DNA from 4 places in the Paenibacillus sp. FSL R7-277 genome. Region 3 is predicted to be linked to each of the others. Evidence: riboswitches for the same ligand, from Rfam matches in the RefSeq annotation. Region 3 holds a riboswitch; each other region holds the start of a gene.
The links. A riboswitch is a leader RNA that binds a small molecule or an ion and turns the genes downstream of it on or off. The one in region 3 is predicted to bind cyclic di-GMP.
Positions count from the first base shown of each region.

Region 1: another riboswitch for cyclic di-GMP. It lies ahead of C173_RS21205 (flagellar assembly protein A); the one in region 3 lies ahead of C173_RS05425 (PA14 domain-containing protein).
Region 2: another riboswitch for cyclic di-GMP. It lies ahead of C173_RS18870 (thiamine pyrophosphate-binding protein); the one in region 3 lies ahead of C173_RS05425 (PA14 domain-containing protein).
Region 4: another riboswitch for cyclic di-GMP. It lies ahead of C173_RS03530 (fibronectin type III domain-containing protein); the one in region 3 lies ahead of C173_RS05425 (PA14 domain-containing protein).

Region 1 is NZ_ASPX01000071.1:30,627-38,838, reverse strand. It holds gene C173_RS21230 (ring-opening amidohydrolase) at 1-328, opposite strand, end outside; gene C173_RS21225 (ABC transporter permease) at 325-1,077, opposite strand; gene C173_RS21220 (ABC transporter ATP-binding protein) at 1,074-1,883, opposite strand; gene C173_RS21215 (ABC transporter substrate-binding protein) at 1,898-2,911, opposite strand; gene biuH (biuret amidohydrolase) at 2,937-3,620, opposite strand; cyclic di-GMP riboswitch class I at 4,125-4,217, shown strand; gene C173_RS21205 (flagellar assembly protein A) at 4,295-5,944, shown strand; gene C173_RS21200 (aldo/keto reductase) at 5,975-6,949, shown strand; gene hcp (hydroxylamine reductase) at 7,047-8,212, opposite strand, start outside.
Region 2 is NZ_ASPX01000065.1:58,265-66,476, forward strand. It holds gene C173_RS18860 (helix-turn-helix transcriptional regulator) at 1-571, shown strand, start outside; gene C173_RS18865 (methyl-accepting chemotaxis protein) at 645-1,895, shown strand; cyclic di-GMP riboswitch class I at 2,397-2,493, shown strand; gene C173_RS18870 (thiamine pyrophosphate-binding protein) at 2,640-4,253, shown strand; gene C173_RS18875 (carboxymuconolactone decarboxylase family protein) at 4,304-4,684, shown strand; gene C173_RS18880 (hypothetical protein) at 4,836-5,186, shown strand; gene C173_RS18885 (3-oxoacyl-[acyl-carrier-protein] synthase III C-terminal domain-containing protein) at 5,326-6,318, shown strand; gene glpK (glycerol kinase GlpK) at 6,411-7,916, opposite strand; gene C173_RS18895 (HAMP domain-containing sensor histidine kinase) at 8,038-8,212, opposite strand, start outside.
Region 3 is NZ_ASPX01000010.1:982-9,193, reverse strand. It holds gene C173_RS05435 (discoidin domain-containing protein) at 1-2,500, opposite strand, end outside; gene C173_RS05430 (glycosyl hydrolase) at 2,577-4,040, opposite strand; gene C173_RS05425 (PA14 domain-containing protein) at 4,293-6,629, opposite strand; cyclic di-GMP riboswitch class I at 6,644-6,724, opposite strand; gene C173_RS05420 (sugar phosphate nucleotidyltransferase) at 6,862-8,212, opposite strand, start outside.
Region 4 is NZ_ASPX01000008.1:126,287-134,498, reverse strand. It holds gene C173_RS03550 (endonuclease MutS2) at 1-36, shown strand, start outside; gene C173_RS03545 (DUF350 domain-containing protein) at 69-488, shown strand; gene C173_RS03540 (hypothetical protein) at 619-1,164, shown strand; gene C173_RS03535 (MFS transporter) at 1,246-2,463, shown strand; cyclic di-GMP riboswitch class I at 2,548-2,649, shown strand; gene C173_RS03530 (fibronectin type III domain-containing protein) at 2,707-6,825, shown strand; gene C173_RS03525 (fibronectin type III domain-containing protein) at 6,851-8,212, shown strand, end outside.

The DNA of each region.
Region 1 (8,212 bases), on a different contig from region 3:
ACTTCAGGCCATCAGTGACCATACCCGGCTCCTTCTGCCCGCTGCGGCTGATAACCGTGAAGTGCGGACTGAGCACCCCTTCCGTACCGCCGGACATCACATAAGAGATGTCGGCAGCTCCTCCTTTTGCCGCTTCAGCAAAGAATCCTTTCAAGGCCATCACAGCATAACCCCGTGTAAAATCATTCACACAGCCGTTTCCCTCCGTCTTCCCCAGCACCGCGACCACTTCCTCCGGCCGGAACAGGCCTGCTTCCACCGCTGCGCTTAATCCCGACATATCATGCGGCGCGCCTGCCGGGATTCGAATGACCGAGCAGTTCATCATAGATCATCGCTCCTTGTCCAGAAAATAACCCGTTTCTCCAGCAGCCCGATACACCAGAACAGCAGCAGGCCGCACAGCGCCGAAGCAATAATGGCCGAGAACATCACCGGCGTATCCATATGATAGGAAGAGACAAGCACTACATAACCGAGTCCCTTATTCGCTCCGACAAATTCGCCGACTATGGCACCGACTATCGCGAGCGAGGTGGAGATTTTGAGGGCAGAGAAGATATAAGGCAGACTCGTCGGCAGGCGCAGCTTCCAAAAGATTTCGCTTTTCGTCCCTTTGTAGGTGGAGAACAGCTCCCAGGCTTCGTATTCAATGGCCTTAAGCCCCTTGACACTGTTCACCAGAATCGGGAAAAAACAGATCAGCATCGAAGCGATTACCTTCGAGGTATACCCGGTCCCCAGCCAGACGACCAGCAGCGGGGCCAGCGCCACCAGCGGCGTAGTCTTAAGGGCGATGGCCAGCGGGAACATCCCTTTCTCAATCGGCTTGGAATGAACAAAAATCACTGCGGTAGCCAGGCCGAGGATATTGGCGAGAATGAACCCGGTCAGCGCTTCGCCCAGCGTAACCAGCGTATGCGACCACAGCGAGCCATTGATAGCCGAGACTACCTGCGTAGGCGCAGGTAGAAGATACATCGGAACCGACAGGAGACGTACAGCCAACTCCCACAGCAGCAGGAAGCCGAGCGCAAACGTGACCGGGTACAGGGTGTCTTTGATTTTGACCGTCATAGATGCTTCACCCGCTTTCTCAGTTCCTTGACAATCCGGTGAAATTCCGGCAGCTCCTCCATGCCCGCCTCACGCGGGGAGGGCAGCGTCACCGGAATGATATCCGTCACACCGGCAGGCCGGGGAGACATCATCACGACCCGGTCCGACAGCAGCGCGGATTCATGGATCGAATGGGTGACCATCACAATGCTGCTTAGACTGGTCTCCGGGCTCTCCCATAGCCGCAGCAGCTCGAAATTCAGCTTCTCACGCGTCAGCTCATCCAGTGCGCCGAACGGCTCATCCATCAGCAGCACCGTCGGATCAGCCGCCAGAGCTCGGGCAATCGCTGCCCGCTGCTGCATCCCGCCGCTGAGCTGATGCGGGAAGTGGTTCAGATAATCCTGGAGGCCGACCAGGCTCAGGGCACTTTCTGCTTTTTCACGTGCCTCGGCTTTGCTGAACTTCTTCTTCTCGCCCAGCTCCAGCGGCAGCATGACATTCTGCAGCGCGCTGAGCCACGGCATCAGGACCGGCTTCTGGAAGACCATGCCCAGGGACAGATCAGGTGAAGCATACGCCACCTCTCCACCGGCCTCCGGGCTTAACAGCCGCAGCATCAACCGGAGTGTTGTGGATTTCCCGCAGCCGCTTGGTCCAAGAATCGAAATGAACTCATTGCGGTATACATCAAGGCTGACCTGATCCAGCACAGGCACGTTGCCGAAAGAAAGAGAGCAATTGCGCAGGGAGAGCATGGTTTCCCGGGTACCGGGATGCCGCGCGGCGGCAGCATCCAGCTGTTCTTTGATCGCTGTTGTCATTATCGGGTCCCTCCTTATTTCAAAAACTCGTTGGTGAACAATCCGCCGATGTCCTGTTCCTTTTTCACAAATCCCAGCTCGACCAGATTCTTCTGCAATGTCTCCCAAGATGCCTCGTCCATTGAGCCCAGCGGGAGCTTCTCCGGATCCAGCAGCGGAATGCTGGCCTTCATCATATTGACCTCATGCTTCAGATCCAGCTTCTCGCCATACTTCAGACCGAATTCCGCCGCTTCCTCCGGATGCTTTACTGCATAATCCCAGCCCTGCATAGACGCCTGCACGAAGCTTGCGACCATCTCCGGGTCCTTCTTGATGATAGACTCCGTAGTGAACAAGGTATCAGCATAGAAATTGATGCCATAGTCGTTCGGGTCGATAATATTCACTTCCTTGCCCTGCTCCTCTACAGCCAGCACTTCATTAATGACATATCCGGGCCAGGCCTTGACCTGACCGGTTAACAGCGGACTCAGATCATATTTGACCGGCATCTCTTCGATTTGCGAAGGGTCGATACCCGCGCTTTTCTCCATGGCCCGGAAGGTCAGCTCTTCGTTGCCGCCCAGCTTAATGCCCACCTTTTGCCCGACCAGATCCTCCATCGTCTTGATCCCTGACTCTTTGAGCGTGAACATGACGAACGGGGTTTTGCGGTAGATCGCGGACAACGCTTTGACCGGGACGCCTTTCTCTCTGGCGATGACGATCTGGTCGGCACCGGTAACTCCGAACTCCTCACTGCCGGAAGCTACCATCTGCACAGCCGGGAAATCCGAGCCCCCCGGGCGGATCTCAACATCCAGCCCCGCTTCTTTATAGAAGCCTTTTTCCACTGCGGTATAAAAGCCGGCAAACTGCGCCTGGTGAATCCACTTCAGCCGGAGCACCACCTTTTTCAGCTCGCCCGAGCCTTCCGCTCCCTGGCCTTCAGCCTTCCCGGCTTCCGTATTGTTACCGCAGGCGGTCAGGAGCAGCATTAGCGAGGTTAACAGCATCAGCGCTTTTGTTCTGGACTTGTTCCACATGGTTATTCCCCCGTTTATGAATGATTTAGTATTGCTCCAGCGCCTTCAGCACCGCTTGTGAATCACTTACACTGCCGAACACTCCGCCCTGCATTTGAACCATACTCAGCGCCGCCAGGTGATTCGCTTCATCCGTCGCTCCTGTACAATCTGCAAGGATCAGACACTCGTACCCGCGGTCATTGGCTTCCCGCATCGTGGTGTGTACACAGACATCGGTAGTAATACCGGTCAGAATCAGATGGGTAATTCCTTTATTCTTCAGGATCAGGTCCAGGTCTGTTGCGTAAAAGCTCCCTTTGCCCGGCTTGTCTATAATGTACTCTCCGTGGGCAGGCGCCAGCTCATCAATGATCTGCCAGCCGCGCTCCCCCCGCACGAGGATTCGTCCCGCCGGTCCTTCGGAGCCGATCTCGGCCCCGATCTGGCGGCTGCGCCACCGCTTGTTCGCCGGCAGATCCGACAGATCCGGCTTATGCCCCTCGCGGGTATGGATCACGGTGAAGCCTTCGATGTCCCGGATACGGGCCAGCAGCCGCTGAATGGGCTGGATCGCCCTCGCTGTTAATGAGAGGTCATAACCCATTCTCTCGACGTAACCGCCCTTGCCGCAAAAATCCGTCTGCATGTCGATAATCATCAGCGCTGTCTTCGCCGGGTCCACAGCCCCGTCATAAGGCCAGATGTAAGGTGTTGCTGCAATCTGCATGGTTTATGCTCCTCTCCTGATGTCGCTATCTCTATTAATGTTATATTAGTTAACATTAATTCGCGTTTCCTTGGTATGAGTTAGATTATATTACAATGAATTTGCGATGTCTTCGGTTTTATTACGAAATAATACACTGAATGTTTGTGTTTATTTACACAGTTAACATATACATAACATTAACACTCGCAAAATCGCTTATCAAAAAAGAACACTCCGATTCTTACCAAGCCCAGGGTGTCCCAACAGTTGAATGCTCATACTTTCCTCCCCCTGCCTCTTCCATAAGCTGTAAGCGCTGGGAAACCAGTTTTTTTGTCGAAATAGAGCTGCATATTTCGAGTTTTTTGATAAATAGGCATAATATAGTTGAAAAATAGCTCTTTAAGTACTAGAATTAAGCTTGTTTGCAGAAGTTAATGACGCGTAAGAACTATTTATGACTCTTTTTGTCGATTACAGTCGACCATAACTCCCACCTCTACAGGATGTATATCATTGATCTATTTCTAAAGGCAAACTTCCCGAAAGGGCAGGACGCAAAGCTATGGGCCTAAGAACGCCGGAATCTGCGTTTACGGTTGCCAGGCTGCCAATAGAGACCACTTAAGCCAGCTATTCAGGAGGGAAAGCCTCCCAGGCTTGATGATGTTCTTTTTCTGTACGAATTGCCATTGATCATACGAAAAAGTGAGGTTACAACCATGCCGCAGCAGGATATCGAACCAAGCCGATATGAATTCGTAGAGTCCCTGATGCTCGAACGTAAAGGTCTCCTGGATTCATTCTCTGTGGAGGGCCGAGCTTCTGACGGGACAACTGGAGATAAGAATGGAATTATCCTCGTGCAGGACAACCAGATATTCATTACTCCCCCGCTCCCCGGAGGTGCTCCCGCCCGCATTTCTGCGGTCCACCCTGTTGTCCTGAAGATCAACTGGAAGACCGTTACAGAGCCGACCGAGGTGACCAGGGCGGATTATATCACTTGGGAGATCTGTGAGAAGCCGCAATATGAAATTACCGTATCGCCTGACAAGCTCAAGGTCCACTTCACTTTATACCGTGCAGAGAAGTACGCCTGGAATCTGGTCAACTGCCCCGCCGCCTTCGAAGCGGTCGTCCGTGCCCAGCCCAATCCGGCGATGCTGCTGTCCACGCTCACCATAGAACAGATTATCGCCTCACTGGACAACCGTTTTATTCTGCGCAACCTGAACATTCCCGCCCTGTACGCGGAGCTTACGAACCCTACATATCTCCCCGTATGCATCGCTGAAGGCAGAGCCCCGCTGCCCGGCAAGGAAGCCCGGCTGGAATTCCTGCTGCCTGAGCATACACTGGAGGGGAACCGGATGCTTCAGGGACAGGGAGCCCGGGGTCAGAAGCCTGCGGAACCCTTGGAGTATCTCCGTTTCCCGGGAGCCCCCTTTGCCTTTGCAGGCGAAGTCTTCGCCCGCAAGCTGCCGCCGGAAGAAGGCATTCCCGGCCTCGACACAGACGGAAGGGTCCTGCCCCCTCCCCCGCCGCAGGATATCTACTTTGCTGCCGGTAATCATGCCAAGCTCCTTCCCTGTGGCAATATCGTAGCCCGGCACACCGGCAGGCCCCGTATCTGCGGAGGAAGCGGCAGCGTCCGGATATGTGACTTCCCTCCGGTCAGTCTTCTGGCCAGAGAGATGACAGATCCTGCGGGCGATGTTATGTTCGCAGGTGACATCATTGTACCGGGAGATCTGGAAGGACCTGTACGAATTGAAGCCCTCGGGAATGTGTACGTCTATGGCGATATCCGCCAATCTACAATTATAGCCACCGGCAGTATTTACGTTAGCGGCCAGGTCACCGGCAGCGGCCTGTACGCCGGACACGCCGGGGTAATGCAGCATCGTCTGCACAGCCTCGCATGCCTGCTGCGGACAGAGACGGACGGACTGCTTGAGGCAGCGCGCCAGCTGGCCAAGAATGTGGAATCCCGCCAGCAATCCGTGAATTACGGCCTGGTAGTCATGCTGCTGCTGGAGGATAAATACAGCCACTTGGGCAGCCTGATCCGTGATCTTCAGGCTGCGCTAAGCCGTATGAACGGGGCGTTCGGCTCCGGCACGGACCAGCTCTGGCAGATGCTTGAGGTATTCGCCCATCCGGGACAATTCACCGGGTACATCACGGACAGTGTCCTAAGCCGCTTCTCCAGGCTGCTGCTTAAGCTGGGTGAGGAGATTGAGCTGCTCCAGGAGGAGCATGCGGTGATTAATCTCGCCCGGTCACAGGACAGCCGCCTGGAGTCCGGCGGCAAGCTGCTTGTGCGTGATTCCTGCTAAGACTACTACTATATAAGGAGAAGTGAGAGCGTGCGATATAACCGTCTGGGCAATAGCGGCCTGCAGGTGTCCGCCCTGGGTCTTGGAACCAATTCCTTCGGCAAACGGGCAGATCAGGAAACCTCGGTCCGCATTCTGCACACCGCTATGGATCAGGGCATCAATTTCATCGATACCGCCAATATCTATGCCGGATCTGAATCGGAGCGGATCATCGGCCTTGCGCTTGAAGGCAAACGCCATAACGCAGTGCTGGCGACCAAAGCCGGATTGCCGAAGCATGAGGGACCCGGCGGCAGCGGCTCTTCGCGCCATCATCTGATGCAGGAGCTGGAGGGCAGCCTGCGCCGGCTGAAGACCGACTATGTGGATCTGTATCAGATTCACACCTTCGATCCCTACACACCGCTGGAGGAAACGCTGCGTACGCTGGATGATCTGATCTCCGCAGGCAAGGTGCGCTATATCGGAGCCTCCAATTATGCCGCCTGGGAGTTGATGAAGGCGCTTGGAATCAGCGAAGCCCGTAACTGGGCGAAATACATCTCTATCCAGTGCAGCTATTCGCTGGCTGACCGCACGCCCGAAGCGGAGCTGCTTCCGCTCTGCCTGGATCAGGGTCTGGGCATCATCCCGTACTTCCCTCTGGCGGGCGGCATTCTTACCGGCAAATATACTGGCAGCAGCAAGGTCCCTGCCGGCTCCAGAGCAGAGACCGATCCGAACTTCCGCCGCTTCCTTACCCCGGAGCGCATCTCGCTCGGGGAGCAGGTTCAGGCCATTGCGGAGCGACTGGGCACCTCACCTGCAGCTCTATCCCTGGCTTGGCTGATGAACCGGCCCGCCGTCTCCACGGTGATTGTCGGTGCAACTACAGTAGAGCAGGTACAACATAATCTGCAGAGTCTCTCCGCTTCAACGGATGCGGGAATACTTGAGCAGCTTGACCAGGCCAGCGCCGCCTTCCGCACCAGCGAGCCGTTTGCAGTCTACCGGCTGCCGTAAGCGCTGACGGTGACGTTCATATTCATATACAAAAGCGAGCCCCCTTATACGGAGACTCGCTTTTGTGTATTTTGGCTAATGCTGAAGCTGTATTGTATTATACCGCAGCAATAAACCGCTCCATGTCTTCCTGTACGGTAGTAATACCGCCGATACCGAAGGTATCTACCAGAACCTTAGCTACATTAGGCGACAGGAAGGCCGGAAGTGTAGGACCCAGGTGAATGTTCTTCACGCCCAGATGCAGCAGCGCCAGCAGTACAATCACCGCTTTTTGCTCATACCAGGCAATGTTATAGGAGATCGGAAGATCGTTGATGTCTGCAAGACCGAACACTTCCTTCAGCTTAAGCGCTATAACCACAAGAGAATAGGAGTCATTGCACTGGCCGGCATCAAGCACGCGGGGAATTCCGCCGATATCGCCAAGCGCCAGCTTGTTATATTTGTATTTGGCACAGCCGGCGGTCAGGATCACCGTATCACTCGGCAGCTCTGCTGCGAAGTCGGTGTAATAATTCCGGCTCTTCATCCGCCCGTCGCAGCCGGCCATGACGAAGAATTGCTTGATGGCGCCGCTCTCTACCGCTCCAACCACCTGATCCGCGACATTCATTACAGCCGCATGCGCGAAGCCGCCGATAATCTCGCCTGTCTCAATCTCCACCGGAGCGCTGCAGCTCTTGGCCTGCTCAATCAGCGCCGAGAAATCCTTCTCTCCGTCCGCGCCTGCCGCGATATGCTGAATTCCCGGATACCCGGTGTTGCCTGTCGTGTACAGCCGGTCTTTGTAGCTGTCCTTCGGCGGCACAATACAGTTCGTAGTCATCAGAATCGGACCATTGAAGCTGGCAAATTCCTCATTCTGCTTCCACCATGCATTGCCGTAGTTGCCTACGAAGTGGCTATACTTCTTGAAGGCCGGATAGTAGTGGGCCGGCAGCATCTCACTGTGCGTATACACATCCACTCCGGTACCCTCGGTCTGCTTCAACAGCGCCTCCATATCCTTGAGGTCATGACCGCTGATCAGAATACCAGGGTTCGTGCCTACCCCAATATTGACTGTGGTAATCTCCGGATTGCCGTAGGCTGCGGTGTTCGCACGGTCAAGCAGCGCCATCACATCCACGCCGAACTTGCCGCATTCCAGCACCAGAGCCGTCAGCTCACCGCCGCTTAGATTGTCATCCAGTGCTGCAGCCAAGCCTTTCTCCATAAAAGCATGTGCTCCTGCTTCATAGAAGCCCAGTACCGCAGCAT
Region 2 (8,212 bases), on a different contig from region 3:
AGCCGGGTGGCATCCCTCCGGGGAAACCTATCCCTGCCTATCCGCTTTGCAGGGAGCCTTATGGGAAAACCGCAAGGTGAGCATCACCTATCTGCGCGGGGAGGACGCCGCAGAGCGGCTGGTTGCACCGCTGGGGCTGGTAGTCAAGCGCGGCGTCTGGTACTTGGTCGCGGGGCATCACAGCGAGCTGCGGACCTACAGGGTCTCCAGAATCACTGAGGCCAAAGTCACAGATGAGTCTTTTGAGCAGCCGGAGGATTTCCACCTGTCTGAGTACTGGGAGACCTCCACCGCCGCATTCAAGTCTGCCTTGCCCAGGTACCCCTCCAGCCTTCTTGTAAGAGAGCAAACGATGAAGGAGCTGCAGAAGGAGCGATACGTCGCCCTGTTGCACCAGGAGCCTGCTGAGGCCCCGGGCTGGATCAGGGCCGAGGCCGAGTTCAACACGCCGGAGTCTGCGTGCCGGATCATCCTGTCCCTGGGTCAGGGTATCAAGGTGACGGCACCGCCTGAGCTTGCGGATACGGTTGCTGCGGCTCTGCGTGAAGCGGCAGCATTATACGATTTTTAATAATAGACCAAATGCACTAGTATCCCCTATAATATTACAATACACATTATTATTTATAGGGGGACTTTACATTATGGACTGGATGAACAAGCTGCCGTTGAAACAAAAAATCGTCACCGGATGTTACCTGGTTGCCGCTTTATTCGCTGTCCCTGTCTTAATCACACTAATCCTCATGGACAGGCTGCTCATCGGCATTATTCTTGTCGCCGTCCTGGCAGCGCTGACTTACCCGCTTGCGCGCTTCATTGAGAGAACGCTTACATCTTCATTTGAGGATATCTCCAATGTGACGCACACGATTGCCAAAGGCGACTTCACCAGCCGTGCCGATGAGAATGGCTCCATGGGCGACATCAGCCGCTCCTTCAACACCATGATTGACAAGCTCAAAAAAATCCTCACCGATGCCTCACAGATTACCCGTCAGGTTATGGACGCCAGCCGCGGGATTGAAGACAAGAATCAGAACCTGAAGTTTGTCATGGCGCAGGTGGCCTCCTCCTCCAATGAACTGGCCCTCGGTGCTAACGAAATCTCGGTGGATATCGCTGATATGACCGAATCGATCAAGGATATCGAAATCAAAGTCTCCAATTATACGAATTCCACCAAGGAAATGAATAAAAGGTCTGTACATACGCTGGAATTGGTAGAACAGGGACGGCAATCGGTGGATACCCAAGCCGAAGGCATGCGCAAGAACATCCAGGCTACCCAGAAGGTGGCGGATACTATCGAAGCCCTATCGCATAACGCACGAGGCATTACGATGATTACCAAGACGATTACCGAAATTGCTGAACAGACCAACCTGCTGTCGCTCAATGCTTCTATTGAAGCTGCCCGTGCAGGCGAGCATGGCCGCGGGTTCGCCGTTGTTGCCCAGGAGGTCCGCAAGCTGGCCGAGGAATCCACCGCTTCAACCAAAGAGGTGTTCGGTCTGGTACGCAGCATCGAAGCGGATATCAAGCAGGCTATCGATAACATCGCCATCAATGAAGAGGTAGTCCAAGTGCAGAATGAGATGATTACGGAGACAGCCAACATTTTTGCTCAAATTGTGCATAGTGTCCAATACATAACCGAGCAGATTGCCTCCTTTTCCGCAGAGAGTGACCTTATGCTGGAGAGCGCGCTCAAGATCTCCGGGGCGATCGAGAATATCTCAGCCATCACCCAGGAGACCGCCGCAGGGACGGAAGAGGTATCCGCAGCGATGAACGAACAGATTCATGCTCTTCAATCCGTAGCTGAGGAGACAGAGAAGATGACCTCCGCGGTCTTCAACCTGCAAAAAACGATTCATATTTTCAAATTTTAACCTCAGCACAAAGAGACACGCCTGCGGAATTTTCTGCGGGAGGTGTCTCTTTTTTTGGGCAAAACAAAGATTGTTATGTAATATTCACAAATTGTTGAAATTGTGCATAAGGGTAAAAACCGTGCTTTGCACTTCTTTACTATAGTCGTTCTATTGTCATAGCTTGTCTATAAGCTAACATCTTACATCACTATTACTTAAGTCCTATCACTGAAATTTGTAATGCTGTATATCTAGTGAATTCTTAATGTTTTGCAGTAAATCAGGAATGTAATGAGGCTTTGTGCTCACTTCCCACATTAATCAACCTAAACGGCCATTTGCATTTTAAGACTTTAGTCTTCCAGGGACAACCATTTTCAAAAGTTTGAAAATCCAAATATTTAGCCATTTCCACTCCTGAATATTCGTCAAATTCCGAGTTTCTTCTCACAGGGGTTATTGACAAAAGCGGAGCAAGGAATATATTGTAAAGGAAAATTCTCCACAAATTCATTTATAACCGCATACCGGCAAAATTCACCGAAAGGGAATGACGCAAAGCCATGGATCTACAGTCTCATTTCTGAAGTGGGATCATGACAGCCAGGTTGCTGAAAAACTGTGAACGCCTTAGGTTTCGCGTTTGATTATGGTGATTCGTGCAACAGACCTGTGCTCCAATGGTGAGTACAGGTTTTCTATTGCTGACGTATACAAATAACAACTTGCGGGGTGGATGTTCTGAAGACAGTTGCAGATTATATGGCGGAAGCATTACACGATCTGGGAGTCACTCATTCTTTTGGAATCATAGGCAAGTCTATTTGCCCCATCGCTTTGAAAATGGTTGACTACGGTATAGAGTTCATCCCCGGCCGGCACGAATCCAGCTCCGGCTTCGCCGCCGGCGGTTATGCTCTGAAGACCGGCAGTCTCGGGGTAGCCTTCGGCACCTCCGGTCCGGGCGGAACGAATCTGCTCACCGCAGCAGCGCATGCCAAGGCCAATAATCTTCCCGTCCTCTTCATCACCGGACATCAGTCCATCAAGGAGCTGGGCATTCCCCAATGTCAGGATTCCACTTCCTACCTGGCTGATTTGGCAGATATGTTCCGGCCGGCCACCCTCTTCAGCAAGCTCGTTGAACGCGGCGATCACTTCAGCACGATTTTCAACCATGCCCTATCCATCGCCCTCGGTGACCAAAAAGGTCCGGTCCATCTCTGCATTCCGTTTGATGTGCAGACAGAGCGGCTCGCGGAATGCCGGATTGTTCTGCCGGAACGCGAGGGACTAGTCAGTTATCAGAACTATGACCGGGTCATCTCGGCGATTAATCAATCCGCTAGGCCGCTGATCATTGCCGGTAAAGGCGTCAACCGCTCAGGTGCCCATCAGGAACTGGTTCAGCTGGCTGAGACCTTCAACATTCCTGTAGTCACCTCTCCAGGCGGCAAAGGTGCAATAGCTTATGATCACCCGCTCTACCACGGTCCTGTCGGCGTTGGCGGCTCCTCGCACGGCGATGAATTGCTGAACAACAGCGACCTGTTCATTGTTCTGGGCTCCCGCCTGAGCGACATGACCATCTGCAACCTGAAGCCGGAGAATCATCCGCCGCAGCTGATCCAGTTCGATGTAGATCCAACCTTTGTCGGCAAAATACTGTCCTCATCCACCATCGCTGTCGGCGGGGACTTAAGGGATAACCTGGCACTGTATCTTCAGAAGCTGGACCCCTCTACGGTCACCAAGCATGAAATCACAATCTCCAATGCTTACAATGACGAGTTGCCCGTGCTGGCGGGGCTCTCTCTGGCTTCGGTAATGAGCACAATGAGCGACCTGATTCCTTACAACAGCAGCGTGTTTGTAGATGACGGCAGCCACGGGTTCAATGCTGTGAAATGGTTCAATGTCCGCAGGCCCGGCAGCTTCATATTCGATGCCTACTTTGCTTGCATGGGCAATTCAATTGGCATGGCGATCGGTGCCAAGACGGCTTCTCCCGGAGAGACTGTCTTCTGCATTACCGGTGACGGCTGTTTTATGATGCTCGGAACTGAAATAAACACAGCCGTTTGCAAGGACATTCCGGTGATTTTCATTGTGGTGAACAATAAGCAGCTGGATATGGCGCTTAAGGGTATGGAGAAAACGACCGGCCGGATTGACGGTACGATCTTCGAGGTTCCGATGGATGCCGTGAAATTCGCCGAATCGCTGGGTGCAGCCGGCTTCCGCTGCGAGACGCAGGAGGAGTTCGCTGCCGCAATCCGCGAAGCTGTGGCACTTAACAAGGCAGCTGTCATTGAGCTGCTGACTGACCGTGATGAAATGCCTCCTACGGCCCACCGCACGCTGGATCTTACGTAAGGAAGCCGTATCCGCACACCTTTTCTAACCTACTATCAGGAGGACATATCGTGAACAAGAACATGAACAGCGGACTCGATCATTTCACTGATCTCTCAGGAGATTATGGGGCCAAGGCCCTGGCTCCGATCAAAGAGCATTTTCCGGAATTAGCCGAATATATCATGGGCAATGCCTATGGCGATATTTTTCAGCGGACCACGATTGGCTCTGACTGGAAGGAGATCGCGGTGATCTCGTCGCTGATTACGATGGGACAATATGAACAGCTGGGGGTTCATTATGTAATGGCGCTCCGCGTTGGCATGACCGTCGAGCAGATCAAGGGCGTGCTGCTGCATCTGACCCCTTGCGTCGGTGCCCCCCGGGTGATTTCGGCCTTTAATGTGCTGCTGGATACCCTGGAGGAGATCAAAGAAAAATCTTCATAAATCTACAAATTTCGACTTTTGATTGCACGTTTCAGTATGATCTGGTTATAATGAAGGCAAAATATCCCAAATCGAATTGCGGTTTTGTCGAATAGAGTCGCAGGAATAACGTTTTGGAGGTATTGGAAATTACACTTAGGGAGAGATCAACATGGGACAATTTATTTTGAAGACAGATACTGCGAAGAAAGTAATCAATATTGAGCTGGAGGGAACCTTCTCTAACGAGGACGGGCTCAAATCTATACAGGCTTACCAGCAGACTATTAACCCGATCAGCCCTGCTGAATATGCACTAGAGATCGACTGCCGCAAGCTGAATGTAACCGCTCCTGATGTTGTACCGCTGCTTGAAGGCTGCTTCATCATGTTCAAGGCTGACGGCTTCCAGAAAGTGAGTCTTACCCTGGAAAATAACCCGATCCTCAAAATGCAGCTGGCACGCCTGGGCCGCAAAGCAGGACTTGAGAATCTGGAGATCACTTCAACCGTACAAGCTTAATAAATACAATTTAAACCTAAATCAGCCGCTTGAAACGCACAGGTTCATTCATTAAACCGGCTGCTAATGCTGGAAGAGAGTTTTGTAAGAAGCAGATTCGTGAGAAGTATAGCTAACAAAACTTTAGGAGGTCTGTACTATGGCGGGGATTCGCATTAAGGACATTGATATCTACCATCCAGACAAAAGAATCGGCAATGACTTTTTCATTCAGCATTTTGATGACAAAGGTATTGATATCCGTGGACTGTTGGCTACTCTGGGCCGTGAAAACCGCTACAGCATCGACAGCCCGGATGAGAATTCCCTGACAATGGCTTTTGAAGCCGCAAGTAATGTTCTGGAGAAGACCGGTCTTACCGGCCCTGACATTGACCTGATCGCTTATGCAAGCCAAACCCCTGAATATATATTTCCTACGAACTCATTGATGATTCACCGCCTGATTAACGGGGCTTCGCATACCATCTGTATTGACAGCAATGCCAACTGTGCCGGAATGACCGCCTCGGTTGAGCAGGTCAGCCGCCAGATGATGGCGAACCCGAGAATCCGCCGCGCCCTGGTCATCGGCTCCGATTACGTGGCACCGCATGCGGACAAGAATGATCCGGTATATTACGCGAACTTCGGTGATGCCGCTGCCGCTGTTATTCTGGAGCGCGATGAGCATTCGGTCGGCTTCATTGACTCTATCTACCAGACAGACACCTGTGTGTACGGCAACTCTCTGTTCCCGGCAGAAGGCCTGGCTAAGCTCGGACGCACCGGTGTTGCCGCAGGAGAGTTCAATGTGAAGTTCATTCCATTCGATGATTCCATCTGTGTGGATGCCGCTTCCGAATCAATCAACACTCTGCTAAGCAACAACGGGATTGCCCCTGAATCGGTCAAGGCTGCCTGCTTCTCACAGCTGTCTCTTCCGAACATCCAGGCCGTCTCCGGCAAAACCGGTATTAACCCTGAGGCCGCAGTCTACATAGGCGATGAGTTCGGCTATACCTCGACCAGCAGCCCGTTCATTGCCCTTCACAGAGCCGTCACTACCGGGCAGCTTGAACGCGGAGACAAGGTCCTGTTCTGGACCGTGGGCGCCGGATGGCAGAATGTCGCATTTGTAATGGAGTACTAATCTTACTGTTCATTCTGTTCCAGAGTAAAAAACGGCCCGCAGCAAAGTTTCTGCCTGCGGGCCGTTTCTGTTCTTAATGCCTCTACTCCGCTCTAAAGTCTGCCTTCGTGCTTGCCCTCATGCTTCTCCCAGCCCATCGTGCGCGACACAGCATCCTGCCAGGCACCGTATCTGCGTTCCCGCTCCTCCGGCTCCATCTGCGGCGAGAAGACCTTCTCGGCCGTATTGAAGCTCTCCAGCTGCTCACGGGTCCATACCCCGGAGGTAAGTCCGGCTAGCAGCGCAGCGCCAAGTGCTGTAGTCTCCGCGTAGGTTGTACGTGTCACTTCGCTGCCCAGAATATCGGCCTGGAACTGCATCAGCAGATTGTTGCGCACCGCACCCCCGTCTACCCTCAGGCCGGTGAGCGGCATGCCGGCATCCTTCTGCATCGCGTCGATGACATCGCGGGACTGGAAGGCCAGTGATTCCAGCGTCGCCCGTACCAGATGTGCGGAGGTGGTGCCCCGCGTCAAGCCGAATATGGCGCCCCGCGCATACATATCCCAGTAAGGCGCACCCAGGCCGGTAAAGGCTGGAACCACCACAACCCCCTCACTCTCGTCCACCTCGCTGGCCTTCTCTTCCGAGTCGGCGGGCGCGACAATTAGCCCCAGCCCCTCCTGCAGCCACTGCACAGCCGCTCCAGCCACGAAAACACTGCCTTCCAGTGCATAATAGAGCTCATCGCCCATGCCCCAGGCTACCGTGGTCAATAGGCCATGACTGGATGCCACAGCTTCAGTGCCTGTATTCATGAGAATGAAGCAGCCTGTCCCATAGGTGTTCTTAGCACTGCCTGCCTCCAGGCAGGTATGACCAAAGAGCGCTGCCTGCTGGTCCCCGAGCACCGACCGGATAGGAATCTCCAGACCGAACCACTGCTGGTCACAGACACCGAAATCTCCGCCCGACATCCTCACCTCCGGCAGAATGGACCGCGGAATACGCAGCGTGTCCATCAGCTCTTCATCCCACTGGCGCTCATGCAGGTTATACATCATCGTTCTTGAAGCATTAGTAACGTCTGTAGCGTGTACCGCACCCCCGGTCAGCTTCCAGATCAGCCAGGTGTCTATCGTTCCCGCCAGGAGCTCTCCCTTGCCTGCACGCTCTCTTGCTCCCGGTACATGGTCCAGAATCCATGCCAGCTTGGTCGCCGAGAAATACGCGTCGATGACAAGCCCCGTCTTGTCCGCAATGACTCCGGCCATACCCTGCGATTTCAGCGCCTCACATTGGTCTGCTGTCCGCCGGTCCTGCCAGACAATTGCCGGATAGATCGGCTCTCCTGTAATTTTATCCCAGATGAGTGCAGTCTCCCGCTGGTTGGTAATGCCGATTGCCGTGATGTGATCAGCCGGTACGGAGCTTGCTGCAATGGCATCTCTGGCTGCGGCAAGCTGGCTCTCCCAGATCTGCTCCGGGTCATGCTCCACCCAGCCCGGGCGGGGAAAGGATTGCCGGATCTCATATTGCCCCTGCGAGATCACTTCCGCCTCTGCATCAAAGAGAATTGCCCGTGAGCTGGTAGTACCTTGGTCCAAGGATAAGATCATAATGCCCAGCCTCCTGCAAGCCTTAGCTTGAAATATATGTTTCACGATGAACAATATTAATGTGGTGATTTCAACAAAAAGCACCTCTGCTCTCAGAGGCGCTGTCATGCATGGTCTTGGTTTACTGTTTTTCGACAGGAAGCCGCAGGGTAAATGTGGTGCCTTCTCCCAGCTTGCTGGAGGCATAAATGCTGCCGTGATGCGATTCGACGATATTCTTCACAATAGCAAGACCAAGCCCGGTACCGCCCGTCTCCCCGCGCAGGCGCGCTTTATCCGCTTTGTAGAAGCGTTCG
Region 3 (8,212 bases):
CGCGCGGATAGTCATATGGCGATAAAGGGTAATCCATATCTATAGCTTCTACCGTATGTTCTGCGCCCAGATCAATCTGGAAGTACTCCCCCGAGGCCTGATGCTTGACCGTATCCCAGCGGGTCCGCCGGTCTCCGTCAATGGCACCTGCCGGATTGGAAGCCTCCTTACTCACACTGGACGTCACCTTCCAGCCTGCCCGGTCCAGCGGGACAAGTCCGGTTGCTGTAATCTGTGTCTTCTCTGACATCACGCCAGAGCCGGACACTCTTACAGCATAAGTATAAAGTGTGCCTTCCTTCAGCTTGCTGTCGTTGTACTCGGTTCCCTTCACTGCTGTAGCGATGACCTTCAGCTTCTCGTCCGGGCCGTCTGCCCGGAGCACTTCATAGCTTGCTCCGGGGGCTTCCAGCCAGTTCAGATGCATCGATAATCCCTTGACAGCAGTCGCCTTCAGGCCCTGAGGCGCCATATCCGCCACCTCAGAGGAAGGCTCCAGAATGTACTGCACGCCTTCTCCCGGAGCCAGCGTCTCCGTGAATTCCAGCTCCGGCGAAGCAGCCCTGCCGGTTACATAGCTGCGGGCCTCCTCATAAGTATCGCCCTTGCCGAACCGTTCTCCTTCGTACTCCGTTTTCTTCGGCATAGTGACCTTAACCTTAACGGTCTGCTCCGTCTTCTCGAAATTGACGAAGTTCACCAGCACCTTGTTGGAGGTGGCCTTGCTGCCCGCCAGCGGCTCAAGCGTGGAGGTGTCCACTGCTCTTACGTAGACCAGCTTATCCTTCAGCTCCTCCTTATTGCTGATCTGGTAGGTCAGCGGAGCGCCGTGTGTAGCATAAGCCAGATCCAGCCTGCGCATGATACTGACGCGGGATTCTTCGCCTTCCTTGGTGTAGTAGATCTCTGTAGCCGCCGGATCATGATCCTCCAGATTGAAGCCGTATTTGAACAGGCTGAAATTCTTGAAGAAGGCGGCATGCTGCACGAACATCTCGGCATAGCCGATATGTGCCCGCATAATCCGGTCGAACACCGCTGAAGTCCGCTCCTTGGCCCCATATTGATACGCGTCCACATGGGAGTCCGAGGTGCCGAACTCGGTGGCGAGCATTTTTTTGCTAAGGCCGTCTACCGAGCCCCCGAAGGTCTTCAGGTTCTCCGTGAAGCTCCCGCCCTGTCCGAAAATATAGGAATCCCCATAAGAATGGCCATTCGTCAGATCCGTTACCGCTTCAAGCTCATCGCGCTGCTTCGGATCGCGTTCCCAGCCGTCCGGGTCTCCGCACTGCTTCACCGGACCCTTCTGATTGCCGCACGAGTCTTCGCTGTAGCCCGGCCAGTAGGCCCATCCGGGTGCAACCGTCTGCAGATGCGGTGCGATCGTCTTACCCTTGCTGTTCAGCCACTCGGCTATGGCCAGATTGACCGCTTTGGAACGGTTGAACAGGCCCGGTTCGTTATCCACCTCGTAATACTGGAAGTACGGGCTGTACTTCTGGAAATAATCCGTCAGCTTCTTCTCCGCATCCTCTGGCAGAGTTCCATCCGCCTTCAGCTTGATATCGCCTGTGTACAGATAGAGCGCTACGGCCTGCATATTGTAATCCTTCAGGACCTTGTAGTACTCCTCCATATTCTCACACGAGCGGCCTACATCGCTGGCACAGCTGGTCCGCATGATATTGCCGCTATAGGCTACACCCAGCCACTTCATAATATAGGGCAGATGGGTAACCGCCCCCTCGTCAAAATAAAACTGCTTGTTATTCACCACCGTCCCCGTCAGCGTATAGCTGCCGTGAATCGGCTCCTTAATCGGAGACTTCAGCGCCTCCAGACTCAGATTATCCCAGGTCCACCAGTTGTACTTATCCTCAGCCTCTGAGGAATAGATTCCCCTGGCCGTCCGCAGCGTCAGCTCGTTGGTGCCGCTGATGAGCTGCTCTTTGGGAATGTACAGCTCATAGGTTTTGCGGAAGTCGTATTTGCTGCCTGTTCCGGCAATCCCGGCGATCTGAATAATGCCTGAGAGCTGACGGTTGGAGAACACGCTCATCTGGGGAACGGATTTGTAAGCATCGATAATGCTCACGCGAAATAAGACCCCGTGCTCCGGGATCTTATCCAGCTCATACTGAATCCGCAGCTCCGGGTTGGTCTCCCCGTGCAGGCCGGAGGGCAGTGACTTCAGCTCTGCCGACCTGGCAGTGGTTGAGGCTATGCTGAGCGACTTCTTCACCCCGCTTGACCCTGCCGCCTTGAACTCACCGGCAGAGCCGTCATGCTTGCCAAGCTTCCATAGAACCGTTCCTTCCGGCATCTCAGGACCGGCATCCTTGGCCGCCGACAATGAAGACAGATCCACATCTGCTTCACCGTCCCTGGTCCCGTAATCTCCGAAGACAGAGACGGACAACAGAATCAAGATGATCAGTGCTGCAAATTTTAGTAGCCTGTGGAGATATTTACTGGGTTTCTTTTGAACTCTAGTCCTCATTCCCTTGTCCTCGCTTTCTTCCGGAATTCTGTGCTGCACCGGGCTAACGTCACGCTTCTTCCTCTGCGCGGCTTCCTTAAGGAAGCGTCAGCGCACTCTGGGGAATAATCATCTGCTTCTGGCTCTGGCTTCTCCACATCAGACTGACGCTGGCATCCCCGCGGTTCTCGTAATACTCAACCTTGATAGCATAGGGGGTACCCGCAGAGAGCGTGATGCTGCCCTCCTTGCTCGCACTGCTCTGGTTCTTCCAGCTGTCGATCAGGAGCTTGCCGCCGATCCATACGCGGATGCCGTCATCCGAAGAAGCGGTGAACGTATACTTTTCACTGTAGAGAGGCTTAAGGGTCCCGGTCCAGCGTACCGAGAATGAATCCTTGGGAAGGCCGGATGCCGGTGAATTCCCATGCCAGTTGAACTGAATGGTACTGTCGTTACGGGTAAGCAGCGGTGTGCCGGACAGGTCCATATTGCCATAATACTGGCCTCTCAGGCCGTTCCTTGAGCTTACAGCCGCCGCATGGGTTTTGGCACCCGCTGCGAGCTTGTAATCCTCCCGCGAGACCGTATATTTATGGTTCATGAAGCTTTGAATTTTCACGGTCGGGTTATTCTCCACCAGCATCTTGCCCCATGTCATCGTATATACCCATTTGCTTTGTTTTTGAGACATGATGACAGGGTCTGGCAGCTCTCCGCTCTCCCCGATGCCTATCGGTTTGCCGTCCGCAAGCTTCAGAAGGCTGTCATAATAAGACTGCTTGAAATCATTGTCATAAATGTCGGCGGCCAGAATATCCACCTTGGCGGTGCCGGGAAAATAGGCGGCATACGGCTCAGACGACTTGTTGGGGGCATTCGGATTCCACACCCACAGCAGATTGTTCAGCTTATGCGTATTCACCATGCGGTCATAGACCAGGTCCCACAGCTTCACAAAGTCATCCTTCTGCCCCCACCAGAACCAGCCGCCGTTCATCTCATGATAGGGCCGCCATAACACGGGAACTCCGGCATCCCGCAGCTCACCCAGATACTTGGCCACTTCATCCAGCTCGGCAATCAGAGCCTTATACTGCGGCGTTCCGGGAGTGACGTACTGCTTGAATTGATTCTGGCTAAGCGGCTTCTGCACATTGGTCCATACCGGCGCAGTTCCCGGCAGATTCTGATGGAAGGTCATGGCGACAATGCCGCCGCCCTTATGCCACCGGATGGCGCTGTCCACGACAGCCTGACGCTGCTTGGCAATGGTCGCCTTGGACTGGTTACCTATGGCTCCCAGCTCATAGCCATGCAGAACGGCATAGCGGCCGGTTGTGGTGCGGAGCTTATTATTGAATTCATCGGGGCTCTCCAAATAATCATGCTGGCCGGATATCATGCCCTTGCCGCTGAGATCGTGGAGATAGCTTAACAGTGCGGAAGCCTCCTTGGAGGCCGAAGGATTAATGGGCTTAATGGGAGCGGCGGCAGGGGAGGCCAGTGTGGTAACCTTGGCATCTGCCGGAAGACTGCGCCCTTCCCCCCATGGAAGCAATGAAAGGATAAGGATAAGAGGAAAAACAGTTGTAAATAGCCTGTACTTACGGTTAGTGTTCAATGTAATCTCCTTTCTCCAGCCACACCGCTTCGGCAGACCCCGGAGCGGTTACGCTTCCCGGATGGTCGTCTATAGCTTAGTAGCCCTGCTGGTAAGCAGGGCCATTAAGAGTGGCTTGCAGGATTTATAATTGTAACGTCTTAACCAGTAACAGCGCCAATGTTGAACACAGCTGCGGACCTTATGAGCTTACGAAGCGGAAGGGAGAAACAGCGCGCTTGCCGGAATGGTTCCTTTGGCCTGGCTTGGACTCTGCCACATCAGCCGCGCTTTTGCATCCCCTTGATTCTCATAATACTCTACCTGAATATCATACAGCTCGCCTGCGGTCAGGCTGATGCTGCCCATGCGTTCGGTGCCGCTCTGCTTCACCCAGCTGTCAATCACAAGCTCACCGTTCACCCGTACGCGGATACCGTCATCGGAATGGGTATAGATCTGATAAGTCTCCGTGTACAGCGGCTTCATCTTCCCGCTCCAGCGGACAGAGAAGAAGTCTATGCCGAGAGCGGCATCCGGCGAGCCTTGGCGCCAGTTGAAATCAAGCACAGCATCGGTACGCACTACAGCGGGTTCGCCCGATAGCGTCATGTTATTGAAGTATTCCGCGTACAGTCCATTGGCAGCAGGAACTTCTACCGGCAGATCCACCGGTGTTGCTGTAGGAGAAGGAACGGGAGCCGCTGTCGGCGTAGGCACCGGTGTTGGCGTTGGTGTCGGTGCTGGCGTCAGTGTTGGTGTTGGTGCTGGTGTTGGCATTGGTGTCGTTACTGGTGCCGGCGTTGCTGTCTGTGCTGGCGCTACTGTCGCTGCTGGTACCGTTGTCGGTACTGCTGTTGCAGCCGGAGCAGGTATGGATGTGTTGCCTGCTCTGGAGAAAAGCGCACTTGCAGGTACGGTTCCCTTCACCTGGCTGGGGCTCTGCCACATCAGATGGACATTCGCATCGCCTGCATTCTCATAATACTCTACCTTAATATCGTACAGTTGCCCGGCAGTCAAGGCTATGCTTCCTGTGCGGGCAGTTCCGCTCTGCTTGACCCAGCTGTCAATGACTGCTGTGCCGTTCACCCATAAGCGGATACCGTCATCCGATGTAGTATAGAACTGATAGGTCTCGCTGTAAGCCGGCTTAATCTGGCCGGTCCAACGGATCGAGAAGTAATCTGTGCCAAGTGCGGCATTAGGAGCACCCTGACGCCAATTGAAGCTGATGACCTCATCGTTACGCACCATAACCGGTGTCCCCGAGAGTGTCATGTTCTTGAAGTATTCTCCAAGCAACCCGTTCTGGGCAGGCTTGCTCTCCGTATCACCGGAGGTTGGGACCGGCTTCGGAATCGGCGCAACGGTTGGTGCCGATGTTGCGGTTGGCGTTGCTGTCGGTGTTGGCGTTGCGGTTGCCGTTGGTGTTACTGTAGGCGTTGGTGTTGCTGTAGGCGTCGGCGTTGCTGTTGGCTTAGGAGCCGCCGCCGGAGCAGACCAGGCCTTATATTGGTCACGGGTCAGTGTGTAGCTGTCGTTCATGAAATTCTTGATCGTTGCCGTGCTGTTATTCTCATAGAGCATCTTGCCCCAGTTCATCATGAACACGTAATTCTGCTGGGTCAGCTTCAGCTTCGAGATATTCGGCATTTCACCGTTCTCGCCGATGCCGATCGGTTTGCCGCCAGCCAGGCTGGTCAGATCATCATGATATTTATTCGAGTAGTCGTTATTATATATATCCGCTGCCAGCACATCCACTCTGTCCGCACCCGGATAAGTCCGTGCATAGGGATCAGAGTTGGCATTCGGCGCATTCGGGTTCCATACCCAAATCAGATTATTTAATTGATGAACGTTTACGAAACGGTCATACATAATATTCCACAGAGCTGAGAAATTATCTTTCTTCCCCCACCAGAACCAGCCGCCGTTCATTTCATGGTACGGTCTCCACAGGATGGGAACCTTGGCATCCCGCAGGCTTTTAAGCGAGACGGCTACTTTATCCAGATCGGTGATCAGCGCGTTATACTCCGTGGTGCCGGGGGTTACGTATTTGTTGAACTGTGCCTGGCTGATTGACTTTTGCACATTGGACCATTCGTACTTGGTACCCGGCAGATTCTGGTGGAAGGTCATGGCGACAATGCCGCCCGCTCTGGACCAGTTCGTCGCACTCCAGACAATATTTTTGCGTTGTGCAGCTACTCCGCTCTCACTCTGTCCACCGATTGCTCCAAGCTCATAACCATGCAGTGCGGCGTATTGTCCGCTTGTTCCCTTCAGCTTGTTGCTCAGCTCATCCGGACTCTCGAAATAGTCATGCTGCCCTGTAATAATTCCATTTCCCGAGATATCACACAGATTGTTCAGCAGCTTGACCGCCTCGGCTGAGGCATTAGGGTTCACGGGCGCTCCTGTAGAGGAAGCAGCCTTGACAGTGGACGGGGCGATTCCCAGTCCCACGGGTACAGCAGACAATACCACGGCCAGCGACAGCACAGCGCAGAGCAAACGAGACTTACGGTAAGTTTTCACAATATTCTCTTCCTTTCGGTAGCCAGGCTGCCACTCTTGCGAAGGCCCTATAGCTTTGCGTCCCTATCTTTCGATTAGGTTTGCCATTGTCGTTTTGGAAGGATCAATCCCTCTTACCGTAAGTATCGTCGATATGCAAATTTAATGTAGAGTAAAAACAAAATTTGTCTAAAAAATAGTTCTCAATACCTGATTTAAAATTGTAACAATTGGTTAAATAGATAAGTTAGACCTAAGAAATGAACTGATGTAGAGCGATATCCTCCCAGTCCAGAGTAATACGGATATTGTCTTCCTCTACCAGCTCAGACCCCGTCTGCACCTCAATGAACTCCACATCGGTAAGAGCAAGAATGGCATGCTTGGTCCCTTCCGGTATCCGCACCACATCTCCCGCCTTCACCGTATGCATCTTCTCATTGATGACAATGCTGGCTTCCCCGCTGACGAAGGTCCAGATTTCACTGCGTTTGTGATGCAGCTGATAGCTGATATTTTTGCCCTCGTTAATGAAGATCCGCTTGGTCAGCACCTCGTTGCCTTCATCATATTTCACATAATCGATCACCTTGTAGTGTCCCCAGCGGCGTTCCTCGTACATCGGTCTTTGTTCAAAAGTCTTCAGCACTTCCTTGATCCGCGGACTCTCGGCCTTATGCGTTACCAGAATGCCGTCCGGGCTGGCGGCGATAATCAGATCCTTCGCCCCGATGACCGTAATCGGAATATCCAGCTCGTTAATGAGGCAGGTGCCCTCGGAGTCAGCGGTGATGAAGCCTTTGCCGACATGGTTGCTGGTCATTTCCTCGGTCAGGGTGTTCCAGGTACCCAGGTCCTTCCAGAATCCGGCGTACGGCTGCACGACGATGTTCTCTTCTTTCTCTACCACTTCGTAATCGAAGCTGATGGAGGACAGCAGCTTATACTGCTTCTGCAGCTCCTCGTAATTCAGCGGCAGCCCTTTGCGCTGCAGGATATCCAGCAGGTAGCCCAGACGGAAGGCGAATACTCCGCAGTTCCAGAGCGCTCCCCGGCTGATTAGCTCCTCGGCCTGCACACGGTCAGGCTTCTCCTGGAAGTGGCTCACTTGCAGGTAACCATTCGCTCCCGCATCTGCGCCCGTTGGAATGATGTAGCCGTATTTCTCCGAAGCATGCTCGGGAACTACGCCCATCAGCGCCAGGTTCGCCCCGCTCACCAGCATGGTGTTCTCCAGTTGCAGCACCGTTTCAAAAAAGGAGGATTCCACGTATGGGTCCACCGGCAGAATCGCCACGGTCTCGCTTGGGGACACCCCCGCGATGGAATACAGGTAGGCCGCCGTCAGCGCAATAGCCGGGAAGGTATCCCGCCGCTCCGGCTCCACGATGATCGGCACCCCGCTGCCGAGCTGGCTCTGGATCATCTCCACCTGGCTGCGTCCGGTCGCCAGATAAGAGGACCCGGCCATGCCGTTCTCCTCCAGCTGTCTCCATACCCGTTGTACCATTGATTCCGGTTCACCTGCCGGACTTGCCAGTACCTTCAGAAATTGCTTGGAGCGTGAATCATTGGACAACGGCCAGAGCCGCTTGCCGGAGCCG
Region 4 (8,212 bases), on a different contig from region 3:
GGCGGCGCGGGTGTGACGGTAGCTGAACTGGAGTAGCGCCCATAGTCCGGCAGGGAAGAGGGAAAAGTGTGCAGGATAATATTGATCTTTTGCTGGAACATCCGCTGGGGGCGCTGCTAGGCTACTTCACTGTCGCCATATTGGGGCTGGTCGTATTCCTGTCCTTCTTCGAAATGGTGACGAAATACAACTGCTGGGAAGAGATCCGCAAGGGGAATGTGGCCGTAGCCATGGCAACCGGAGGCAAAATCTTCGGAATCTGCAACATCTTACGCTTCAGCATTGAAGCGGGGGCATCCATCTATGAGACGATGAAATGGTCGGTTGTAGGCTTTTTGCTGCTGCTGCTGGCTTACTTCCTGTTCGAGTTTTTTACTCCGGTCTTTTCAATTGATGAAGAGATTGCCGCAGATAACCGGGCCGTAGGACTGACAGCCATGCTGCTCTCCATATCCTTGTCCTATGTTATCGGCGCGGCCATATTCTGAATTAGGGGGCAGGGAGATGAAGCTGCTGATTCGGATTCTGTTTTTTTCAGCCCTGGCTTTTATAGCGGCCGGCATTATATATTTAACGGTGAATTGAACCGAATGTGAGTAAGCGAAGGAGATTATACTGATGGAGACAACAGTTTGCCCATGGTGCCATACCGAGATTGTATGGGATGAGGAGTTTGGCCCCGAGGATACCTGTCCTCATTGCAATAACGAGCTTAGCGGCTACCGCACAGTGACGATAGGTGCAGAGGATCTGGAGGATGAAGAGCCGGATACGCAGGAAGCTTCCGGAGTGGAAGAGATCAGCGACGATAATTTGTGGGATGACGACGACAAGGATAGCGTGGTGCCTGTATGGGGTACGCTGGGTCAGTTCGGTGACGACTATGATCTGAAGCGTTATGAGGACAAGGTCTCAGGCTTGCTGGCTGCCCAGCTGGAAGCTCCGGAATGTCCGCAATGCCATGAGCTGATGCTTCACTCCGGTACGCAGCAGGTGGACGGGTTCACTCCGGCAACGCCGGAAGCGCTAGGCGGCGCAGCTGTGCTGAAGCCTCCTTTTGCGCTGAATCTGTACGTCTGTCCTTCCTGCTTCCATGTGCAGCACAGCCTGGCGCAGGAAGACCGCATCCAGCTTGTCCGCAATCTCAGCACCTCAGCCGAATAAAGATCGGATTCATGCTTTCCCTGCTGTCTGGACATGTTAGTAATAGATGATGTGTCTTAGGACGAGCAGGGAGGGCTAAGCATGAGAGGTTCAGAACGGGGACAGGCGGCGCTGCTGCTGGCTGTAGGTGGGCTATACCTTCTGGCTACAGTGCTTGCAGGAACGTTCCTCAACGTATATCTGTGGAAAAGCCGGCAGAACTTCGCCATGATCGGCTGGTTCACCGTGGCCCAGCAGCTTGCCGTGGGTCTCAGCTTTTGGCTGGGCGGCAAGTGGGTGAAAGAACATAACAAAATGAATGCCCTGCGGCTGGGAATTGCCGTATCGGGCTTTTTTTATTTGCTGGTGCTGTGTTTGCGGGGCGACGCGATTCATTACATTTGGCCGCTGGGCGGGGTCCTAGGGCTATCCATCGGGCTGTACTGGCTGGCGTTCAATATTGTTTTCTTCGAGATTACCGATGCCAAGAACCGCGATTTCTATAACGGGTGGATGGGCCTGCTGGGTTCCCTGACGGGAATAGCCGGACCCTGGGTCTCCGGCTGGATGATCTCCCGCTGGCAAGGCGGACAAGGTTACCGTATGGTATTCATACTGTCGCTTTGTATCTATGGGGTAGCTGCTGTGCTTAGCTTCGGCCTGCGCAAGCGGCCGCGCGGCGAAGCCTATCTCTGGCTGGAGCCCTGGCGCGAGCTTACCCGCAGGCGCAGTCCTTGGCGGCCAGTTGCGGCGGCGCTAGTATTTCAGGGCATCCGGGAAGGCGTATTCTCCTTCCTGATCGGTCTGCTCGTCTACATTGCAGCACAGGAGGAGAGCAAGCTGGGACAGTTCGCCCTGCTGACTTCAGCCGTCTCGCTGATCAGTTATTATGCGGCCGGCAGATGGTTCAAGCCCCGCGCCCGCCTCGGCGGTATGCTGGCAGGCAGCCTGCTGCTCATCGCCTTCCTTCTTCCGCTGCTGTGGAAGGTGAACTTTACCACCCTCCTAATCATGGGAATCGGGACCTCACTCTGTCTGCCGCTCTACATGCTGCCGATGCTGTCCACCAGCTTCGACCTGATGGGAGTGTCCGAGGAGAGCGCCGGCAAACGCGTGGAGCTGGTAGTGCTCAGGGAGCTTAGCCTGATGAGCGGCCGCCTCCTCGGCCTGCTGATCTTCATCGCCGTGCTGTCCCTGGACCAGTCCCCGCGGACTCTAACTCTGCTCATGCTGGGATTGGGCGTTGCGCCGATTGGGAGTTGGGTGGTGGTGCGGGGGTTGCTCAGTTCAAATGTTCACAGAAATAACAATATTATATGATTCAAATATAGGGTATTATTGCCAAGGTAAGTACAGATTGTAATTGAAGTGAATCGAAATGATTTTGCATGAATGTAACCATTAGAACTAAAAAGGCAAACCTGTACGAAAGTCAGGGACGCAAAGCCACGGGCCTTACCACAGGGCGGGAAATCCCCATCTGTGAATGGCAGCCGGGCCGCTCTTTCCGGTGGTTTTTTTGCGCCCTTTTTTAAAGGAATTGTAATTGAGCGGAGGTCTTTTATGACAAATAGCAAAAGCTTCATATGCAAGGTACTGTGTTTTATCATTCTGGCTCAACTTCTCTCACCTTTCGTGGAATTCTCAGGGATGAAGATTTCCGCGCAGTACAGTATGCTCAAAATCCGGTTTCAGCCCGAACAAACTCCCGTACAGGACGGAGAGCTTGCAGATTCCGGAGCCGTTTTTAGTGTCAAAAACCAATACTCTTACGGCTGGAACATGGATCATACCGATGCAACAGTCTCAAGAGATACATACGACAACTCCGGCATAAGCAGCCTGACACGAATCCATCCGGATGGAAAGTGGGAAATAGCGCTAGACAATGGTACTTATGAAGTCTCAGTAACCGTAGGTGACTCTGTTTATAGCAGCAATAATTCCCTAACTGTTGAGAATATCAAAGTTATGGAGGGACTCACTCTTGAAGCAGGGCAGCATAGAACGATCAAGAAGAAGGTTGCTGTCGAAGATGGAAGACTAACTTTAAGTCAAATCAATGCTCCTGGAATTGAGACTGCTCTAAATAGCATAGATATCTCATTGGTTAATACATACACTCCCACGTTGATACCGCCTCAAATCCGTTTGCCTTTTGAACCCAATAAGGTTGCAGGAGACAAAGTACTTCTATCTGGAAGTATGACTAACATACATAACGCTCCGCCTTTTATTCACGTTAATGGCCTGCAAGGAGAAATCTCTCGGCATATCCGCGAACAAATAGAATCTATTGAACAACAAATACAGCATATTAGCAAAAATGCAGTGGAACTAAGAAATGCTGATATTGAAGCTATTCAAAGCTCTATCCGCTCCAGCAGCAACAAGCCTGCCATTATTGCAGTAGGACAACTGAATTTAGAATCAAGCGTTACGTTTGGAAGTGCAGAACAGCCTGTCATTTTAATCGTAGATGGCATGAATACGAACCGGAATTTGAATATAACGGTGTACGGATCGTTAATCCTCCGTGGAGGATTAAATGCAAATACTGAGTTGGATGTTAATGTTATCAACCCTGCACCAGATGAGAATCTTGGTAACCTATGGGTACAGGGGACTGTGCATTTGAATAATAACTCCAATGTACATGTAGATAATGAATTGTTTGCAGGTTCTTTGGTTTATAACAATGGCTCTCTCGATCTATCCGCGAAACGGATAGTAGTACAAGGCAATATGAACATCAACACTATGGTAACTATGAATGTAGACGAAGAAATGTCTGTAGGAGAAGTGGTTTCCAATAATTCAAGGGCAGAACTAAATGTAGCCCAAGGAGACCTGTTTGTCCGGGACAACGTCAGTGTAAATAATCACTTGAATATCAATACAGGCGGATTATTTGCAGTAGGCGGTAATGTCATCTCGAATCAAAGACCTGTAATACACACGGGGAATGAGCAAGCAGGACGTACATTGTTGAAGTATGTTCTGTCGGGCCTTAAGGCTGAGTATTACAGTAATAATGATTTTACGGGCAAGAAGGCAGTGAAGGTAGATGATTCTATCTCTCTATCAGGGCAACCTCTCCTGGGCGTGCCAGGAATAGAGGACCAGCGTTTCTCCGTAAGATGGACAGGTCAAATTCAACCTAATTATACAGATAAATATATATTTTCGGCTAAAACGTCAGGCGGAGTCAGACTCTGGGTGAATGATCAGCTCCTGGTCGATGCCTGGACAGCGAAGCAGCATGTGGAGCAAGGAACTCTCCAGCTCGAAGCGGGGAAAAAATATGACCTGAAGATGGAGTATGCGAATGACATGGGGAATCCTCAGGCCAGCTTATTCTGGGAGAGCGAGCAGCAGATTCGTGAGGTGGTTCCTTCTGTATCTCTAAGACCGTTTTCTATACCAGCAGTAAATGCAAGTGCAACAGACTCAGCCATTACACTGGGCTGGCCTTCTTTGTTTAATGCGGACGGCTATGAGTTGGAATTTGATAAAGAGGTTACCGTTCTTGGCAGTGAACCTGGTTTCGCCAAGGAGGGACTTAGTCCGGGAACCGAGCATTTCTACCGGATCCGGGCCATCAGTGGTGATATCAAAGGGGAGTGGTCAACAGCCTCGTCTTACTGGACCTTGCCTGCAGCTCCCTTGAACATTCAATTGAATGCTACAAGCCATACCATTACTCTCGCATGGGAGCCGGTAACCGGGGCCTCCAGTTATGAAATAGAGGTTAATAACAGCACAAAGAATATAGGACCGGTGCTAACTTATCAGGAGAATGATCTGAATCCGAACATGCCTAAGGTATTCCGAATCCGAGCGGTTAACAGCAGCGGATCAGGGGCATGGAGCGAAGTGGTTACGAAGACCACTCTAGTTGGAGTGCCTTCCAAGTTGCAGGGAACGGCAGATGAGCAGTCTATTCATTTGCACTGGGATGCTGTATCGGGAGCCGCCTCCTATGATTTGGAGATAGACGGAGTCGTTAGTAATAACATCACCGATAATTCGTTTATACATGAAAGTCTCCAATCTAACAGCAAGCATAGCTATCGTGTACGAGCTAAGAACGATGATGGAATCAGTGAATGGAGCGATATCATCACCGTGCATACTTTGCCTGGAGTTCCACAGAATCTTATTGCACAAGTGGAAGGAAGCTCTGTGCATGTAGCTTGGGACCCAGTTGCCGGGGCCACAGGGTATGACATCGAGGTAGATGGTGATGTGATGGATAATGAATTGAAGCTTGAATTCACACATTCACAGCTCCCTTTGAATTCAGAGCATACCTACAGAGTGCGGGCCAAGAATGAGAATAGAGTCGGAAGCTGGACGAAAACGATTGTTTATTCTACTCATGCGGGCGTTCCTGCTAATATTCAGACTTCAGTGAATAGCAACGAAATCACAATAACTTGGGATGTAGTTGTAGGTGCGCTAAGTTACGATATTGAATTGGATGGGACAACGATTCGCAATGTTTCGGATAACCTCTACATCCACAAGAAGCTGGTACCCTTCTCAGCGCACAAATATAGGGTAAGAGCTGTAAATGCGGCGGGAGCTGCCGAGTGGAGCGGATTCGTATCTGCAACCACTACCTTCGGCAAACCAACTAATCTGAAGGCATCGGCCAAGAATACAAGTATTGAACTTACATGGGACAAGGTTGAGAATGCGACCGGCTATGATGTTCTGGTGGATGGCGAAGTTCTGAATAATGAAGAATCATTATCCTATAAGCATACCGGATTAGAGCCCTATTCCTGGCATAATTATCGGGTCAGAGCGAAGCAGGGAAGCTTTCTTGGAGAATGGAGCGAACCTCTGACGATTTCAACAGTGCTCGGGATTCCGGGAAATGTAAAGACGGAGACCAAGAGCAATCAAATCCGATTATCCTGGGATTCAGTGAAGGGTGCTACCGGCTACGAAATTGAAGCTGACGGTACAATTATTGACAATGGCAGCAAGGTTACTTTCACACACACCGGGTTGTTGCCTAATACCAAGCACAATTACCGGATACGGGCCAAGAACACCCAGGTCGTCAGTGATTGGAGTGAATGGACTACGATTGTTACTGGTGTTACAGCTCCAGAGGTGCCGAAGAATCTTAGAGGCGAAGTTACGGTGAACTCGGTTCTTCTTGCCTGGGATTCAGTGAATGGCGCATCCAGCTATGATTTGGAAGTAGATGGACAAGTCATTTCGAATTCCAATCAGCTGGAATACACACACAGCGGACTTGAGCCCAATACAATGCATGCTTATCGCGTTCGGGCTAAGAATGCAGGAGCGACGAGCGACTGGTCAGAGCTTTTGAAGAAAACAACGACTCCTGCAGTAACGATCAAGCCGGAAAAGGACTCTCAGCTTAATTTTGTAATGATCATCCCTTATAAAAGTGACAAATCCGAGCGCAGAGTTACAGTCACCTATAATGCCAAGAATCTTGAGGTCATGGATCTGCGTGCAGAGACCCCGGACATGGAGCTTGAGACTGGCAGCATAGCGGGCACAGCGGTGAATGTAATCCAGTTTGAACCGGGAAAAATTGTATTCAGCGTACAAACGAGCAATAAGGCTGCAATGAACACGATTATCTTCAATGCGAAGACGAATCAATTTACTAAAGTAACCTATACCATAGAGTAGATTTAATAGCGGTAGGAGAGGAACTATGAAGGATATGCTGAAAAGATGGATATCTATTTTATGTGTTTTTGTAATGGTTACGTTAATTCTATTTCCAGGGGGATCACAGGTTAAAGCAGCAGGAGAGTCTAATATTATCAGCTTTGCTGATCTCCACTTCGATGGTTTCATAAAAACGGCTGGATGGGTGCCAGCTATGGGTAATATCGCCGAAATCACTTTGGATATGCCGGGAATTACGCTCAAGAATATTCGCTTTGATCTATCTACAAGACAAATGAGCTATGATATTGCTTTGGACAAAGCAGCCGTCATGACTTCAGGCTCAAGTACCTTTTGGGACAATGACAGTCAACGTACAAGATACTTGGATATAACTGTGTATGCGAGTAATTCAACAAATAGTTCGAGTGCAGATTACTATACACATACACGTGTAGAAAATTTGACTTGGGGTCCTACCAGCAACACGTTCATAACCAATGCAAGTGATTTTGTTGTGCAGCATGGGGGAGAACTGACTGGTGGAATTCCAACAAAGATCAGTATTGGGGTATATGCAGGGGATAATAATCATAGACCAAATGAGCCTTCTAATGGCTGGAGAAACTCACTCTCTGAGTATCTCCCGGAGAAGAATCTTACCTCCAATGCAGCCCCTACAATAACCATACCCACACCCAACGGTCAGCAAATTGGTCAAAGCTCTCTGTTCATCCCTGTGATAGGGGTAACAGATTCAAATGGAGATGCGCTTGAACTGAAATATTACATAGATTCAGAGGCAGCAGCAAGGGAAAGTAAGACGATAACCAATACAGCTACAACCCAAAATGTATCTTTTAACCCGCTGAACATAGCAGCTTTATCGGAAGGCAGCCATACCATCCGCTTTACGGCCAGCGATGGAAAAGTCACCACCCAGAATTCGGTCACCATCGTTGTAGATAAATCTCCTCCGGTGATTGGAAATGTCAGTATGATTTCTTCAGATTCACAGGTTCAAGTATCGGGAACCGCCGCAGATTCCATATCAGGGCTGGATAACGTCCCATATCGTTACAATGTAGGAAGCCAATCGAGCGGCTGGACCACAAATCCAAGCTTTACGGCAACAGGATTAACCTCCAATACCGCATTTTATACCAAGATTGAAGCGAGAGATAAAGTGGGGAATATCGCGGTCCATGAGCAGAATGTCTATACGAGAGCGCAGGTTCCATCACTATCTGTTCAGCAAAATGGTGAAACATCCTTAATCATGCAGCTTCATGATCAGAATGCCGCTTCAACCCAATATTTAATTCAGATGGGTACTGCTTATGTTAATTCGTCCGGTACGCTCAGCTCTTCACCTGTATGGATTACACCTTCTAGCAAGACCGTA